4 regions of the Neomoorella glycerini genome follow, and region 1 is predicted to be linked to each of the others. Evidence: riboswitches for the same ligand, from Rfam matches in the RefSeq annotation. Region 1 holds a riboswitch; each other region holds the start of a gene.

The links. A riboswitch is a leader RNA that binds a small molecule or an ion and turns the genes downstream of it on or off. The one in region 1 is predicted to bind cyclic di-GMP.
Region 2: linked by a shared signal. The riboswitch ahead of MGLY_RS00945 (HD domain-containing protein) and the one ahead of MGLY_RS06905 (HD domain-containing phosphohydrolase) in region 1 are both predicted to bind cyclic di-GMP.
Region 3: linked by a shared signal. The riboswitch ahead of MGLY_RS03385 (DMSO/selenate family reductase complex A subunit) and the one ahead of MGLY_RS06905 (HD domain-containing phosphohydrolase) in region 1 are both predicted to bind cyclic di-GMP.
Region 4: linked by a shared signal. The riboswitch ahead of MGLY_RS08940 (hypothetical protein) and the one ahead of MGLY_RS06905 (HD domain-containing phosphohydrolase) in region 1 are both predicted to bind cyclic di-GMP.

Annotation. Positions count from the first base shown of each region.
Region 1 is NZ_CP046244.1:1,371,752-1,375,962, forward strand. It holds gene MGLY_RS06890 (FAD-dependent oxidoreductase) at 1-938, shown strand, start outside; gene MGLY_RS06895 (ferredoxin family protein) at 938-1,216, shown strand; gene MGLY_RS06900 (ferritin-like domain-containing protein) at 1,308-1,736, shown strand; cyclic di-GMP riboswitch class I at 2,256-2,343, shown strand; gene MGLY_RS06905 (HD domain-containing phosphohydrolase) at 2,452-3,213, shown strand; gene MGLY_RS06910 (ATP-binding protein) at 3,254-4,211, shown strand, end outside.
Region 2 is NZ_CP046244.1:187,218-191,428, forward strand. It holds gene MGLY_RS00925 (PP2C family serine/threonine-protein phosphatase) at 1-51, opposite strand, end outside; gene MGLY_RS00930 (anti-sigma regulatory factor) at 48-521, opposite strand; gene MGLY_RS00935 (STAS domain-containing protein) at 525-917, opposite strand; gene MGLY_RS00940 (STAS domain-containing protein) at 898-1,665, opposite strand; cyclic di-GMP riboswitch class I at 1,943-2,032, shown strand; gene MGLY_RS00945 (HD domain-containing protein) at 2,369-3,211, shown strand; gene MGLY_RS00950 (AbrB/MazE/SpoVT family DNA-binding domain-containing protein) at 3,208-3,405, opposite strand; gene MGLY_RS00955 (Hpt domain-containing protein) at 3,436-4,211, opposite strand, start outside.
Region 3 is NZ_CP046244.1:704,104-708,314, forward strand. It holds gene MGLY_RS03385 (DMSO/selenate family reductase complex A subunit) at 1-2,365, opposite strand, end outside; cyclic di-GMP riboswitch class I at 2,736-2,822, opposite strand; gene MGLY_RS03390 (YgeY family selenium metabolism-linked hydrolase) at 3,011-4,201, opposite strand.
Region 4 is NZ_CP046244.1:1,818,809-1,823,019, reverse strand. It holds gene MGLY_RS08945 (ISLre2 family transposase) at 1-1,276, opposite strand, end outside; gene MGLY_RS08940 (hypothetical protein) at 1,411-1,632, opposite strand; cyclic di-GMP riboswitch class I at 1,795-1,880, opposite strand; gene MGLY_RS08935 (IS1634 family transposase) at 1,999-3,681, opposite strand; gene MGLY_RS08930 (nickel-dependent lactate racemase family protein) at 4,000-4,211, opposite strand, start outside.

The DNA of each region.
Region 1 (4,211 bases):
GGGCCCTGCTGATTAATGAAACCGTCGTCGAGGACCTCCTCTGGGAGAAGGACCGCGTCGTCGGGGTAAGGACTGGCCGGGCCGAGGGCGACGTCCGGGCGGAGGTAGTCATCCTGGCCGAGGGCGCCAATTCCCTTTTAACCCAGAAGGCCGGCCTGAAAAAGGACGGCATCAATACCAACCAGCTGGCCGTGGCCGTCAAAGAGATCATTGCCCTGCCCCGGGAAAAGATCGAGGACCGCTTTAACCTGGACGAAGGCCAGGGTTGCACCATTGAACTCCTTGGCGACGCTACTAAAGGCATGATGGGGACAGCCTTTATCTATACCAACAAGGATTCCCTCTCCGTGGGCGTGGGCGTCCTCCTGTCGAGCCTGGTCCGCCGCCGTTTGAACCCCAACGACCTCCTGGAGCACCTGAAAAGTCACCCCATGGTGCGGCGGCTGCTAGCCGGGGGTGAGAGCAAGGAATACCAGGGCCACCTGATTCCCGAAGGCGGCTACCGGGCCATTCCTAAACTCTATGGCAACGGCGTCCTGGTAGCCGGAGATGCCGCCATGCTGGTCAACGGGATTCACCGGGAAGGGTCGAATCTCGCCATGACCTCCGGCCTCCTGGCAGCGAAAACCATCCTGGCCGCCCGGGAAAAGGGCGACTACAGCGAGGCCAACCTGGCACCCTACCGGCAGATGCTGGCGGAGAGCTTTGTCTTGCAGGACTTGCAGAAATACCAGCGGGCCCCCTTTTTCTTTGACCAAAATCCCCACTTCTTTACCCTGTATCCGCAGCTCCTTTCCCGGGCCGCCAGGGAGTTCTTAACCGTCGATAATGTACCCAAGCGGGAAAAACAGAAGCGCATTTGGAGGGAAATTACGGCCGAACGCAGCCGTATACAACTGGCCGGGGACCTTTACCACCTCTGGAGGGTGATGGGCTGATGCGCCTGGAAGATAAGCTGTTCCTCAACCGTTACCAGACGGATAAGCACCCTCATTTAAGGATCAAGGACCGGGAGGTCTGCCGTCACTGTGACGGCAGACCCTGCACCTTTATCTGCCCGGCCCGGGTTTATGCCTGGAACGAAAAGGAAGAAAGGATTGAGACGGCCTATGAGGGCTGCGTGGAATGTGGCACCTGCCGCTACGGCTGCGCCCACGACAACATCGACTGGCGCAATCCCCGCGGCGGCTTCGGCATTCTGTATAAATATGGTTAAAACCAATACCTGGACTTACTTTATCTGTATGGGCACACTTACCAGGAAAACTAATATTATGTAGTATAAGCATACTCCTGGAGGTGGCCCTATGACCATCGAGCAGATAATCAAGCTCCTCAACCTGGACCTGTCCTGGGAATACGCCGCCATGATCCAGTACATCCAGCACGCCAGCATGCTTACTGGCCCCCAGTATTTTGCCATTATCGATGAAGAGCTCCAGCATGCCCAGGATGAGCACGACCATGCCGTAAAGCTGAGTGACAAGATCCAGTACCTGGGCGGCATCCCCACGGTCCAGGTGCAGGAAATCAAGACTTCCCTCAATAACGTGGAAATGCTGCGCCAGGACCTGGAGGCCGAGTATGACGCCCTGAACCGCTACCTGCAGCGCATTGAGCAACTGGAAGCCTTGAAATTGTATGACGTCGCCCAGGTCATCAGGGAAATAGCCCTGGTGGAGCAGGGACACATTATCGACCTGGAAAAGTCCCTGGGCATCCAGAAGGTAAGATAACATATTTTGACCCCACGGCCCAGGACTCGACCTGTAGCCCTGTCGAGGATAACGTCTCCGCAGCCTCAGCGTCCGGCCCCTGGAAGACCCGCGCCTCTGGCAACCGCAGCAGGGGTAAATTGACATTACTTTTACCTAAAGGGAAGGAATTTGTTGAGCGAGGTCGAATATAAAAATATTATAGCAACTGGATTGGAGGATAATACCTGTGCTGGCAAAGGGCATAACAAAAATTAACATAAAAAACAAAAATAGCCAATGGGGGGGGGGGGGATTATATGCCTTTATTGTAAATATTTGGAAAGAAACTCCCCCTCTATTAGCCTCCTTAAAATTACTGCAAATAACATTCCTCCCAACCCATCCAGTGCTACCTTTCATAACGCCTCCGGGAACCAGAATTTCCTTGTAATTTTCGGGAAAAAGTGTCCAGTGGCCGCTGGACTGCCGTCACCATTCCTTCTACTCCGCCCCCCAGAGTTCCCAAAGAGATATCTTTCTCTTATGCCAATAGCTTAAAGTGTTTAAGGGCAAACCACTCGAAAGGGTGGGACGCAAAGCCATGGGTCTGTAGCCACTATGCTGGTATGACTGCCAGGCTGCCACTTTAAAGTCGGTTTTTAATTTTACCTGAACTTTTAAAGGGCAGCCATGCAAATTGCTCGTGGCTGCCTTTATTATTTCTAGATGGAACGAAGGCTGGGGGGCGGGTTTAGTGCAAAGGGATACGGTTACTAAAATTTTACTGGAGATTCGGGAATACTGGCCGGTACTGTACTTTCACTCGGCTGCGGTGGCCAACTTTGCCTTAAGGATAGCCATGGACCTGGGAATAGAAGCCCGTCATTGCCGGGACGTGTTGAGGGGTGCCCTCTTGCATGATGCCGGAAAAATACATGTACGTTTGGAGATATTGACGAAACCGGGGCCACTGACAGAGGCGGAATGGGGGCAGATAAAAAAGCATACCGACTATGGAGCGGACTGGGTGGAGCAAAGAGGGGGCAACGATGAGGTGGTAGCAGTTATTCGCTACCATCATGAATGGTGGAATGGAAACGGTTATGCCGGCCTTAAATATGAACAGATCCCTTTGCTGGCCAGAATAGTAACAATTGCCGACGCCTTAGATGCCATGACGGCGTCGCGACCCTACCGTAAGGCGATTGCGGTTAGTGAAGCTCTGATGGAAATACATAGCGGGAAAGGATTGCAATTTGACCCGGACATATTAACTGTCTTAAGTCAAAAGGCCACCTACGAACCGGCAACCTACCAGGATCCCCGCCCCCTTGCCAGGCAAATCCAGGTAGAAAAAGAATGGCTCGCGAGGTTAATTAAGATTTACGGCGATCTTGCCCATCCTTTAGTAATTGCCCAAAGTCACTGGTTGGATAAGTTGATAGTAAGTATTTATAAGTTACAGGAAGGGAAAAGGGGGAAAAACCTCTCTTTAGGGGAGAAAGAGAAGCTTTAAACCTGGTTTAAAGCCAGAGCAGTAGAGGGGGGGTTCAGGTATGCAAGAGTGTAGCCAGTGTACCCGCAAGACCCCAAATCGTTCTTGTGTCGATTGCGATTATTTCATGAGTCCCGGCCCTTTACGCCGGAAGCCACCGGTGCCCATAGGCATTAGCCTGGTTGCCGCCGATGGAAAACGTTATGCTGGCCGTATTCTCGTATTGAATACCATGGAACTGGGCCTGGAAACACGAGCTCCCGTTCCCGGTCAATACCGGATTTATTTAAAGCAGCATCTTAGCCTGGATGTAGCAGGGGTACCGACCAAGGGCAAGGGTAACATCCACCTCTTTGATATCATAGCCGTTTACCGGGGTGAGGAAACAGCCAGCCGTCTGGGTAATGAAGAATACCGTTTACTGACGGGTAGTACTGGGGACTTCATTGAGCAAGTATCGCAATTAGTTCCCGCCCATTTACAGGACCTGGTTAAAGAACGACTACTTGCCGAGTTAGAAAGCTCGGAGATTTTCAATGCCATGCGGTTGGGCAAGGTAATGCGTTACGAAAAGGGGCGTTTTCGCCATCTGACAGGACAGGCTGACCTGGAACTGCCCCTGCCGGCAATAGAAAATTTAATGCGCCAGGCAATACACCGGGGAACCCACTGCCGGGAAGTGATAGTAAGTGATGACGGTAAAAGGATTTTTGACCTGCACGGTATACCCCTTGACTCCCGGGCAGGGGGCCTGCTGGCCTTTGATCTTACCGAAATTATTGAAAAGGAAAGGCAGATGCGCCGCCAGGAGATGCTGGCCTACCGGGAAGCCGTGGCTGCCGTCACCAATGGGCGCCTGCAGCTTTTGACTTCAGAAGAAATGGTAGCTGTGTTATCCCAGGGTAAGGAACTGGCAAGGGGAGTAGTTAACAAGGCTGCTGACATAGCTTCAGCTCGCAGCAAGTTATGCAGTTTGCTACCCGCGGCTTTTAGCGCCCGCGCGTACGGCATGACCTTAT
Region 2 (4,211 bases), 1.2 Mb from region 1:
CCAGATTTGCCAGCCGTTTCCTCCTGCCGTGCACCGGGATAACAGGGTCAAAATTTACGCCTCCTCTTGCCGGCAATGACTACCGTCCCCTTGCCCACTTCTGAATATATGGCAAAAGAATCCATGAGGCGTTTTACCCCCGAAAGGCCTATACCCAGGCTGCGTTCATATGTAGTGTAGCCTTTAGTCATGACCAGCTCAATTTCTGCAATACCCGGTCCACGGTCGGAGGCTATTACTTCTAAATACGGTCCCTCCCTTTCATTCAGCAGTTTTTTGATCATAATCCGGCCCTGCCCGGCATAGCGGTAGATATTGCGCGCCAGTTCGGAAACGGCCGTGGCTATCTTTGTAATATCGGCCAGGGAAAACCCGGCCTCCTGGGCCAGCTGTTTGGCCATTTGCCGGGCTACGGCAATATCTTCCTCCCTGGCGATACGGATAAACACGTCATACTCTTCCGCCGGGCTGTTAAAGACCCTGTCGATATCAACATTTTCATGCTCATTTTTGTAAAGCACTGCTTACCCAACTCCTGACTGGCTGCCCGCTACAAGCAGGGCGTGCTCCAGGTCCCGGGCAACGATAATATCCTGTAACATTACCCCCATCTGGGCCAGGGTTAAAGCCACTGGAGGTTGAATACCGCATAGTACCGTGCGGCATCCCATTAAACGCGCCATGGCCGCCGTCTCGGAAATTGTGTATGAAATGTAGCTATCTATCACATCAACCATGCGTACATCTATAATAACTGCCTGGGCCCTGGTGTTTTCTAATTCTTCCAATATTTGTTGCTGAAGCAGGCCCACCGTCCTGTCGTCCAGGTCAATCTGGATCGGTACCAGTAAAAACTCCCCCAGGGAGATGACCGGTACGACTCTGGAACTCCTGGCGTTAGATATCAATTTCTTCATCGCCTTCACTCTCTTTGTTACCAGTTATTACCCGGGCCAGCTGCCTGCGCCTTTTCTTTTCATCCGCTATGATGGCAATCCCTTTCCTGAGGGCGTCTTCCAGATCGCGGGCAATAGTCACCATGCGAAAGTCTACCCCCAGTTTCACCAGGGTATGGGCTACTTCCGGTTTGATGCCTGTTAAGATAACCTCGGCCCCCAAAAATCTGATGGCATTGAACATTTCTATTAAAAAGCCGCCCACGACCGTATCAATCATGGGAACTCCCGTCACATCGACCAGCACCACTTTAGTTCTGGTAACACTCACTCGATCCAATAGCCTCTCGGCAATACTTTGCGCCCACTGGCTGTCCAGGTTGCCGATCAAGGCCACCAGCAACATATCTGTCCAGATGCGGATTATAGGGGTGGCCAGTTCGGGCAGCATCTGGCGAAGATTGTTGATAGTCTGTTCGTTTTCTTTACGGATCTCCCCGCACACCTGGACAGCAGTAGAGAGCAGTTCGGCAACAGGCAGCGCGGGATTTCGGTCGGCTACAGCTCTCAGCTTTTCTGTAAAGGACTGCTCACCGATCTCCGCAAATAGTAATCCCAGGGTCTCCTTGAGCTGTTCCAGCTGCTTTTTATCTCTATTAACCGCGAGGGCTGTCGACAAAAAATTATGCCACAGCCTTTGCGTCCTGCTCCCGGCCGCCAGCTCCTGTACCAATTCTTCCAGCTTATCCCTGGTTACGTTTAACTCCATAAATATTTCCTCCCCAACTACTTAATAACAATGTCCCTACACAGAGGTTCTAACTTAAACTTAAATTTATTCAATGCCCATTACCATTTTCCTGCCGGCGCTGATAAATCCATTATATTTGGTACCGTCAATAAATTTGCACAGGCCTATCCCGGCTTGCCATTATAAAGCCAGGGTATCCCGCTTTAGACTTGTTTAGACTTGTCTAGACCTCACTTGACAAAGGGATCTGGTAAAGCTAATATGAAAGTGCAACAATTAAAAAACAAGTTTTCTCTACCGCCAAGGGCAAACCCGCTCGAAAGACGGGGACGCAAAGCCACGGGCCTGGGTCTCATCTTTGAGATATGGCAGCCGGGCTGCCGGTAGGAAGCCGCTGGGTAGTACCAGGCGCAGTCAAAAGGAAGGCGGTAGCCTGGTTTTTTATTTAAGTACGGAGAAGGCCGGCGGCAGCCGGGTACGGGTTCCCTGGCAGCCCGGGGGAGGGAGTTAAAAAGGACCAGAGCGGGAGCCGAGTTGCCGAAAGGAGTTTTCTGTTGAAGGGCTCCTGGCCAGGGCCCTGGAAAGCCACGCCAGGGAACAGGAAATGCGCCTGGTGCTTGAGGAGTTGATTAATGTAGTAATTGCGGAGGCACCGGTGGGGCTGGCCTTTTTAAACCCCAAAGGCGAGATCTAGCATCTCAATTCCCTGGCGGCCCGGCTAATGAAAGACGCATCTTTAAACTGCGGCGAGTTAATGAGCATGGCCAATAATAGTGAAACGAAAACTGTCAGGGCCAACAACCGCAGTTATAAATTGTGGGTGGTCAAATCCGGCAAGGAAAAGGCGCCCGGGTACCTGGCGATTTTTGTCGATGTAACAACAGAGCAGCAGCTCGTGGAAAAGGTCAAATATGCCCAGCAGGAGGCCGAGCTGGCGCTGGCCACGCTGCTGCCTGACCAGCGGGTGGAGGTCAGGTTGCGGGCCATTGTGGAATACATGGATGAATATGACGCCTTAAGCGGGAAGATAAAAGTCACCGGCGTGATCCGGGAAGGCGTGTACCGGCATGTAATAAATATCCTGCGCCTGATAGCCGAACTCTCCAAGCAGGGCCTCACCGAGCTGCCGGGGGTAGATAAAGATATCCTGGTGCAGGCAGCGATATTCCACGACTTGGCCAAGGTGCAGCCCTACCTGCAACCGGGGGATGTGGTGGACCCGCGGGAAGCTTTTGAGCCCGGCTACCTGCACGCCTTTCGCAGCGCTTCCCTGGCCAGGGGGATCTACAACATAGATGAGAGGACCGTCAATCTTATAAAATATCACCACCACGAAGAAAATGACCTGCCGGAAGATTATCCCCTCTACCTGTTGCCCATGTACCGCCTCTTCCGGCTGCTGGACGGTTTATCGGCAGGTATCACCAGGAGGGGATCCAGGGTAAAATTAACGACAAATGGAACACTCATTAACGTGAGGGAAGAAAGCTCCTTCCCCCTTTATAACCGGCATTTAGAGCTGGACCTATACTCCGGCAGGACGAGCATCAGACCGCTACTTTAAATTTTTATAAAACAATCCTTACCCTTCCCTTGCCGGAGCTGTCCCGGAAAAATTTCCTTTTTTATTTGCACCTCATCGCCTACCAGGGTAATTGCTAAATAATCACCCGGCCGCCAGTCCAGTAATTTCCTTATTCTTGCCGGCAATCTAACCCGGCCTTTGTCGTCCAGGCAAACAGTTGGCAGGGATGACATTAAAACTTTACCTCCTCAATCTCTTCCCGGCTAAACATGCCACAGAGCCAGCTTGCGGAGGACCCGGCGCGCAACCGGGTCCCGGGCCCAGAGGAACCACCCGGCGGTTAAAGCTGCAGCCATGGCTTCAAGCGCTTCCAGATCAAGGTGCAATTTGTCCCCTGTAAACTCAAGGGCTACCTTTTTCCCCCGGGAAGCCAGTTCCCGGGCCCTGGCTATCTTCGCCGGCCAGCCAGTACCGTCTATTTCTATCACGTGCCGGACATCGACCGTTACTATATCCGGGTAACCTTCAATACATTCGTACAATTCACGTTCCCCTGCCTCGCTATCTATAACCGCCACCATGGTATCCGGTACTATTCTTTCACTTATGAGTTCTTCCGGACTGGGAATAGCATACTTGAGCTCTCCCATCTCCTCCAATCTCTTGAGGATGACAAAACTCCTGGCTCCCCGCATCTCGGAGGTGCGGTCAAGCACTACATCGACCAGGAACCTGCCGGTGCTCCTGCCTGCCTCACCTTGTACCAGCTCCAGCTCTGCGGCCAGCTGCTCATTATGGCAAAGTGGAGTGGCGTCCCCGCCTTCAGCGACTGCGAATATGAGGGAGCGCAGGACGTCGCTCGACTGCAGCAGCAGCCGGCAGGTATTCTCGCTTATTACCGCTTTGCCCTGCCTGATCTTATCCAGCAGGTTCTCCATTTTGTGGGCAAAGTCGGCGATATCTTTTAATCCCATGCAGGCTGCTGAACCTTTGAGAGTATGGACGATCCGGAAAATGGCATCCAGGGTTATGCTTTTCC
Region 3 (4,211 bases), 670 kb from region 1:
TGATACATCCTCTGCGGTCTGTTCCCCGGACATCAGGCATAAACCAGGCACCCTGGGGAATATCTACCACCCCGGGCATAATCCGCGGTGTTACCCGGCAGGGCATGATGATTTCGCCCCGGTCGTTAAAAATGCGTACCATGTCACCATCTTTGATACCCCTTGCGCCGGCATCCAGCGGGTTTAAAAAGGCCACCTGGGGTGCTGCTTCCTCCAGCCAGGAGATGTTATCAAAGGTAGAATGAACGCGGTGTTTATAATGGTGACCGATGGCCTGCAATGGATATTTTTGCCCTTCCTGGCTCCAGGGGCTTTCCCATTCCTCAATATATTTGGGAACAGCCGGGATCTCTTTGGGGTTACCTTTATCATACATCCGCGGGTCGAAAATCTGGATCTTGCCTGAGGGCGTATCCAGGGGATGATGTTCCGGGTCACGATAAAAATCTATAAACCCTATTCCAGTTCCTTCCTTATCTGGGGAGAGTTTATAAATCCCCATCTTCTTAAATGCCTCGTAATCAGGAAAATCCGGTAATTTTTGCCGTGCGGTGTTTACCATTTCCCGCAACCAATCTTCTTCACTTTTGCCCTCCGTAAATTCCTTTTCCAGGCCCAGGCGACGAGCTAGCTCAGTACAGATATCCAGCATATTACGACATTCATACGGAGGTTCAATGACTTTATTCATAAAGATAGCGTAACCGATTCCGGCAATATGGGCCCACGTTGAGGTAGCGATGTCATTACGTTCAAAATGATGGGTATCTGGTAATAAAATATCGGCATATCTGGCACTGGGAGTCATAAAAAGATCATGGACCACAATAAATTCTACTTTATTCGGATCGCGAAGAATTTCATGGGTTCGTTTTGTATTAGCGTGCTGGTTAATAAGGGCATTACCAGCATAGTTCCAAATAAATTTAATATTACTGGATAAGCGTTCGACCCCCACTACCCCATCCTGGGGTCCCATTTCCGTACCCCGGATTATTGCATCAGTGAAAGTGAAGAAGGAGATCGTTGCTTTTACCGGATTGTTGCCTGTGGGGTAAACACCCATGGGCATTGGGGGGCTTATCATATCGAGTCCCGGGCCACTGCCTGGTTTACCGCCGTTACCGGTCATGGCGGCCAGCACCGGAATTCCCCTTACAATCTGTTCGCCATAAGCCCTTCTTTGCATACCCCAGCCCTGCAATATCGTCATTGGTTTTATCCTGGCCATTTCCCGTGCCAGTTGGCGGATACGGTTAGCCGGAATACGCGTGATCGGTTCAGCCCATTCCGGTGTTTTGGGCTGACCGTCCTGTTTCCCCAGAATATAGTTCTTATAACACTCCTGCGGTGGATAACCCGGCGGCATATGCTCTTCATCAAAGCCGACTGTATAACGGTTGAGAAATTCCTGGTCGTAAAGTCCCTCTTCTATCAGAACGTAAGCAATTGCCGAGACTAAGGCCATGTCCGTACCCGGTCGTATGGGAATCCATTCATCGGCCAAACTGCCCACGGTATCGCTGTAGCGCGGATCGATTACAATAATTTTAGCGCCTGCCTTTTTGGCCTGCTGTAAATACCAGGCGCCCCCGGCACCAGCCAGTTTCGTTTCGACAGGATTATGCCCCCAGAGTACAATTAAACGGGCATGACGCAGGTCTTTAGGGCTATTGCCTCCCAGGGCACCAAACATCATAGGGACGACATAATAATACTGGGCGGCACTATAGTTACCATAGTAATTCAAATAGCCGCCAAACAGGTTTAAGAGGCGCTGCAATGGTCCTCCGCAGGTGGGAAATTCAGCATAACAGTTATAGAGGGTGGCGCCAATAGTACCGGAGGCATAGACATAGTAAAATGCTTCATTGCCATAGCGCGCTTTTATTTCTTTCATTTTCTGGGCAATGGTATCCAGGGCTTCGTCCCAGGAAATCCTTACAAATTTGCCCTCACCCCGTTCGCCCACCCGTTTCATAGGGTATTTAAGACGGTCAGGATGATAAAGGCGTTTTAACTGGGACCTGCCCCTCTGGCACGCTCGCACCTGGGGTACTTCAAAGGTATCCGGCCCCTGATCATCAGTGCTTAAGCGTACAATTACCCCATCTTTAACATGGGCTTTGAGTAAACAGCGTCCACCGCAATTGTGAATACAGCTGGTTGGTACGATAAGTTCTTTTTCCCCTGAGGTCCTGGCTAAATTCGTGGCTGTTTTGCTATTGGCTCCTCCAGTAAGGTTACAGCCTGTCAAAGCTATGCTTCCGCCTGCGATTGCGCTCCACTTAAGAAAAGAACGCCGGCTTATTACTGGATTCAGTTTCCCATTCCCATGAAGTCTTCCTTTTTCTGCAGCGCACATGGCATTTAACCCCCACTTTTTTGTATATGATAATTTAATAATTAGGTAGTGTACTAACATTCACATTTACACACATGTTTAATTCCATAAAGAGCATCTTTTTACCTTTATATTAACCATCAAATCTACCCCTCCCCTTTTGTTAACTAATACACAAACGAATGGTACCTAACCCTGAATAATGGACAGTGTTAACATTCATATTGCTTGCCTGTTATTTTCAACAGGCGTGGTTTTTTCCCTTTGGACGCTTCATTAAAAATAACCCCTACATTTTTGTATATGGTGACAAAGGAATCTGGCGCCTTAACTCTACTGTTAACCATTTGTGGACACCCTTTTGGGGTCGTTAACCACTCCCAGAAGGTCCACCGGTAACCTAGCAATCATAGCTTATACAAGCCTTAGACCCATGGCTTTGCGCCCCTGCCTTTCGACAGGTTTGCCTTGAACATAGGATACTAAGGGAAAGTGAGTTTACCGTTGGTTTAGGGGAATTATGGAAAAGAAGAGTGTTTTTTTCCGCGGGCGAGGCATACTTTTGACGTTTGTAAACCCTCTCATTTGGCCAGCCCTTCTCCAAAGGATTAGCTTTTGTTCAGCCGGCCAGCAAGCGGCTTAAGGGATTTGAGTCTCCTTTTTCAACTACAGGCCGCTGATGCTCAAAGTTCCAGCCAGGCTGTAGTAGCCTTTGGCCGCAGCCAATAGTTCATCCACCTCAATATACTCATCGGTAACATGGGCCTGGCTTTCCCGGCCGGGCCCGAACCCGACGGTGGGTATCTCCAACTTCCCGGCCGACCCGCTGCCGTTAGTGCAGAACCAGTAGGTTGCAAGGGAGGGCTGCAGGCCTGCCTTGACGAGGGCTTCCCGGGCTGCGGCCACCAGGGGGTGCCCCTTATCTATACACCAGGCCGGGGCAAATTTTAGGCCCTTTAAGGCCCGGCCGGTGTAAGTAGTAATATCCAGGGGGGCTATCATAGCCTCGGCCTCAAGTTCCGGATCCTTAAGCCGGCCTGCTACAATTATGGATTGAAGCGGCATCAGGACCTGGTCCGGTTCTTCCCCTGCCAGCAGGCGCCTGTCGAAGGTGGCGCGACAGCGCTGAGGCACCACTGAAGCCCCCGGGTAGGGCGACGAGATGATGTCCGTCAGTTCCATTATGGCCGGGCCCAGAAGGGGATCGATGGGAAGCTCCAGATGGCGGACGGCCTCTACCAGGGGCAGCATTTTATATACGGCATTTACACCTACCCCCGGGTTGGCAGAGTGGGCCGGCCGGCCCCGGGTTTCGAGAACGATTTCCGCCCTGCCGCGCTGGCCAAAGTTAAGGTTTAGGCCGGTGGCTTCGCCGATAACCACTGCAGCCGGGCGTATTTTTTTTAAAATATGGCTCAAAGCAACTCCTTCAGCCACTTCTTCCACCACAGTACCGGTTACGTAGAGATCCCCGCCCCTATTTACGCCATCCTGGGCCAGGAAACCTATGGCACACACCATGGCGGCTAAGGCTCCCTTCATGTCGGCAGCTCCCCGGCCGTAGATTCTGCCGTCAACCAGTCGGCCCTGGAAGGGTGGGTGTTGCCAGGTCCCGGGTTCGGTTACATCCACCGTGTCCAGGTGGCCATCGAAGAGGATGGCAGGGCCCTGCCCCCGGCCTGCCACGCGACCTATCACATTGCCCAGCTCATCGATCCAGGTCTCGGTATAGCCTAAAGAAACCATCTCCTGCTGAACCAGGGAAGCAACATCCTTTTCCTTTCCGGTCACACTGGGGGTCTGAATCAAGCGGCGACAAAAGTCGATAATGCGCCTTTCCCTTTCAGGAGTTACCATTTTAGCGCAC
Region 4 (4,211 bases), 450 kb from region 1:
GATTCTTTTCTACTTGTGGCATCTTCTTTTCTAGCCATGCGGCTAATTCTCCATTGGCTTTGAGCATAAGTAATGCTACCATGGCCGTTGCTCCTGCTTCGCTCCAGCTCATTCCCCTCTTTTTCATGCGAATGGCTATTTTTTTGTCTACTGTTGTTTCGGCTACGCCCATCCCGTATAACTTTAGCCCTTCCAGTTGTCGTGGTAACCGCAAGCGGTAATCTAACAGGTTATCGCGATATCTTTGACAGTAGTCATATACTTTTTGGCGTTGTTGCTTGTTTTTGCGGTTCGGTGCTTCTTCTATGAGTGCTTCCATGGTGTCCAAAAAGACCTGCTCTTGACCTTTGGCTAAAATCTCCATTAATCCTCGCGCTGTTTCGTTCCCATAAGCCTGCCTTATATCCCGGTGGAGGTGGTAGCGGTCCAATTGTACAATGGCTCCTGGTAACTGTTCTTTGGCTGTCTTCTGGATCCAGCTGGCTCCGTCGCCATTGACCACATATATTGTTTTTTCGTCTATCTCGTAGTACCTGGCTATTTCCGTGGTGAGGGCTTCCCAAAATTGTTCTCCATCTTCATAGATGCCCATTACTACCCGCGGGTTCTTGAGATGCCGGGCATTCCCTTTTTCTATCCACCCTTCGTATACTATTCCTACTTTTACTTCTATCCGCTCTTGCTTGCTCCTTTGCAGGGGAATCATTATGCCATCGGCTTCGATAAATAGTGCCGGTACTTTTTTCTTTTTGCCTTGGGGCTCTTCCCCGCTCACGAATAGCTTGTTGCGCAGGGCTTCTTGCAGTCCTTTTTGTTCCAGTCCATTTCGTTTTACTTCGCTATGGATGGTCATATGGCTTAATTGGCCCATCCCTGCTTCGGCCATTATTTCCGCTGCCTGCCTGAAGGGTAACCGGGTTGCCAGCGATACGGCTAATTTGAGCAGTCTTCCTGTCAGGCGCTTTCCTTGGCGTAAGTTCAGGGCTTCGTCTAACAGAAACCTTCCCTCGCCTCTTTTCTTTTTGCGCGTCGCTTTGACATATAGTCGGCGCTTAAAGGTTATATCCCCGTACAGGCAGGTGATTGTGCGGTAGCGGAAGCCAGCTATCCTATATCTCTTGGGTTTTGCTGGCATAAGGGCATCATCCAGGGCTTCCAGTACGGCTACCAATAATCGCCTGGCTATTTGCAGGATAACTTCTTCTAGAGTGTTGAAATTCTCGATACCATCTAATAAACTAAAGATGGTAGCGGTACTGGTATTACCGTTTACCATAAAGAGACCTCACTCCTTTTACGGTGTTTTTCTTCTTGTGAGGTCTCTTTTCTCTTTTTTGCTCCTTTTTCCTCCTGCCTACTGTAATTTTACACTAACGCCGGCCGGATGTCACCGGACTGTGACAATTTAACTCACCGGTCAGGTTGAAAAATCTCCCCATCAACCGCGGTAATCAGGCCTCTGCGCTCGTCTTCAATCTTTTGTAAAAGATTGTGAACCAGGATGTTAACCTGGCCTTCGATTAGCCTCAAGAGATAGTTTTTATAGGTTGCTGGCAAAGTCTTGTGGCGCAGGTAATCGTCCAGGAGGGCTTCCAGTACTTCCTGGTTAACGAGTTTATCCCGGCAGGTCATCAGACAATAAACCTCTGGTTTTATTCATTAAACCCTATACCCCTTCCTGGCATTCACGTGCGCGTAGCGCCGTCAATAGAAAACTCCCAAAAAAATAAAGGACAGCCTTTCACGCCAAAGGCCGCCCCCGTCTTGACGCTGGAACATATGGCAGCAAAAAATACCGGCAGCCTGGCGATCTTAGCCTTCAGGCCTTAGACCCATGGCTTTGCGCCCCCCCCTTTCGGCGGGGTTTGCCTTTAGCGGTAACCTTTTACGCTATTCGACATCTATGCCTTTCCCGAGTTCGACAGTTGCTAGGTGAATAATAAGCGCAACAGCTTGTTGCGCAAGGGTTTCAGGGATCGGCTTTTTGGGCGCGTGTTACTAGGGACCCTTTCTGGCCTTTGTTTCGACCGCGATTATTTGCGGCGGTTCCTTTATCCCAAGGGTCTTGAAGATATGCTGCTGTGGCGGGGTTGTTTCCGTCCTTTGGAGTACCCTGCCCTCAGGACCAACAAATTCGCCCAGGTGCATGCGTTCCAGGGTCTGGCGGATGTTCCGCCAGCTATCCTGCACTTTCGTTTCAGCTACCCGGATTAGGAGCAGTCCCAGCCAGCACAGGAGGACGTGAGCATGGATGCGGTCGCTCAGGCGATGATAGACCGGCCGCAGCTCTAAGGACTGCTTCATGGTGCGGAAGGCATCCTCTACCTCAAGCAGTTGCTTGTAGCCGAGGGCCACGTCTTCAGCACTTATGGTATCGTCCGAGGTTCTTAAAAGGTATTTGCCGTCCAGCTTCTCTTCAGCTTTCACCCTGGCCGCATCGATATAGGGTTGTCCCTTCTTGTCGGTCTTGAGATAGCGGCCATAAGTGGGATGGGCAATGAGCTGGCAGCAGGCTTTAGTATGGGGTTCGCCTTTGAGGTCCCCAATGGCCGCTAATTCTTCCTTGAGGCGGGCCAGGATTTTCTCCCGCTCCAGTCTGTCTTTTTCTGCTTCTTTAGGGTTACGTACCAGGATATATCGTACCCTTTTTTCGCCGTCGCCGACGATAACTTCTTTAACTTCAAGGTTATCCTTGACAGTTTTGTAACGGCCCGGCCGGGCAAGGGCCTCTGCCACCGTATCCTTGCCGCTGCGCATCTTTTCGCCGGCAATGTAGTGGCCGCCGGCGCGCTGGAGGTAACGAAGGTTGTCTTCCGAAGCAAAACCGCGGTCGACAACAGTAATGACCCGGCCCAGTTGCCAGCCCACCAGGTCCTTTTTGACTTGCTCGATTACCGCCATGTCGGCGGTGTTACCCGGCCAGACCCAGCAGCGTACCGGCAGGCCCTCCCTGGTGACAGCCAGGCCGATTACCACCTGGGGTAAATCCGGCCGGTGGTCCTTGGAGTTGCCTTTACGCCGAAGGTGCTGCTTATGGTCCTCCGGATTATCCTCCTCTTCCACTTCAAAGTAGGTGGAGGTGGTATCGAAGTACAGGAGATCGACTTCCAGGTTGAAGAGGTGGGCCACGGAGAAGAAGATATCCTTTTGCAGTTCTTCAGCAGCCTCCAGTAAGAAGTCCATGGCTCGGTAAAGGTTTTGCACCGGCACGTCCGGGAGGCCGGGAATGAAAACATCGTGGCTGACCCAATCCTCGGTCTTAAGTTTACTGGCCGGGTTCAAAGCCCGGTTGGCTACCATAGCGAAGATGGCTCGTTCTACCGGCGCCTGGAACTTACGTTTGGCCAGCAGCCCGGCTAAAACGCGGTTGATACCCAGCTGGTTCCAGAGCTCGTTTAACACCCAGGCGCCACCTATAGGCCGGCTGGAGACAAAAGTTAGGGGAGCGCTGCCGTTTAACTCTGCCTGGGTGCGTAAAGCCTCTTCCGGTCCCAAAAAACGCGTAATACTCTTTACCAGGCGGACCAGGGCTTCCCGGTCTACATCCTCTTCGCGGCCGAAGTTGAAGAGTACTTTGGCTTTCGGGTAGCCGGCCTTGGGGTCCCAGACGTTGTGGGCAAGCTGGATATAACGGACAACAGAGCCGTCCTTGTTTTTGCGGGAAATAGTTCTTATGTACATGTCTATATTATAGCGCATGTACTACATTACCATCAAGTTTTAATCCCGAAATCGTGTGCCTATGTGATTTTTGATTTTTGAGCTCTCCCAAGATCGGGAAACGTTGATTTATAAGGGTTCTTCATCTGAAAAGCAGTCATTTTTGCCTAGCAACTGTCGAACTCGGGCCTTTTTTCCTGCAAAATATGCCAATTTTTTGGGGCCAAAAAAATAACCCGGTGCAATCCGGGTGTGATAGGGTATATATTAAAAGGAGGTCAGAGGGCTTTGCTCGAGTTTATAATAGCACCCCGGCGTTATAATTGTATTAAGCCCTCTTTAAATTTTAATTAAACTTGAAGCTGCTAATATGGGAACCAGCCGGTGGGAATTTTTAACTACCAGGATGCTTGCCCCCGCTCCATGTTTGGCCAGGGCATATTCCAGAGCCGCGGCCACGGTGGCCATGGGCTTGATGTGGACCTGGCGGGTTATCTCCGGGTCTAACTGCGTTTCAGCAAAGATAATTTCATGGTCGCAGAGGATCTGGG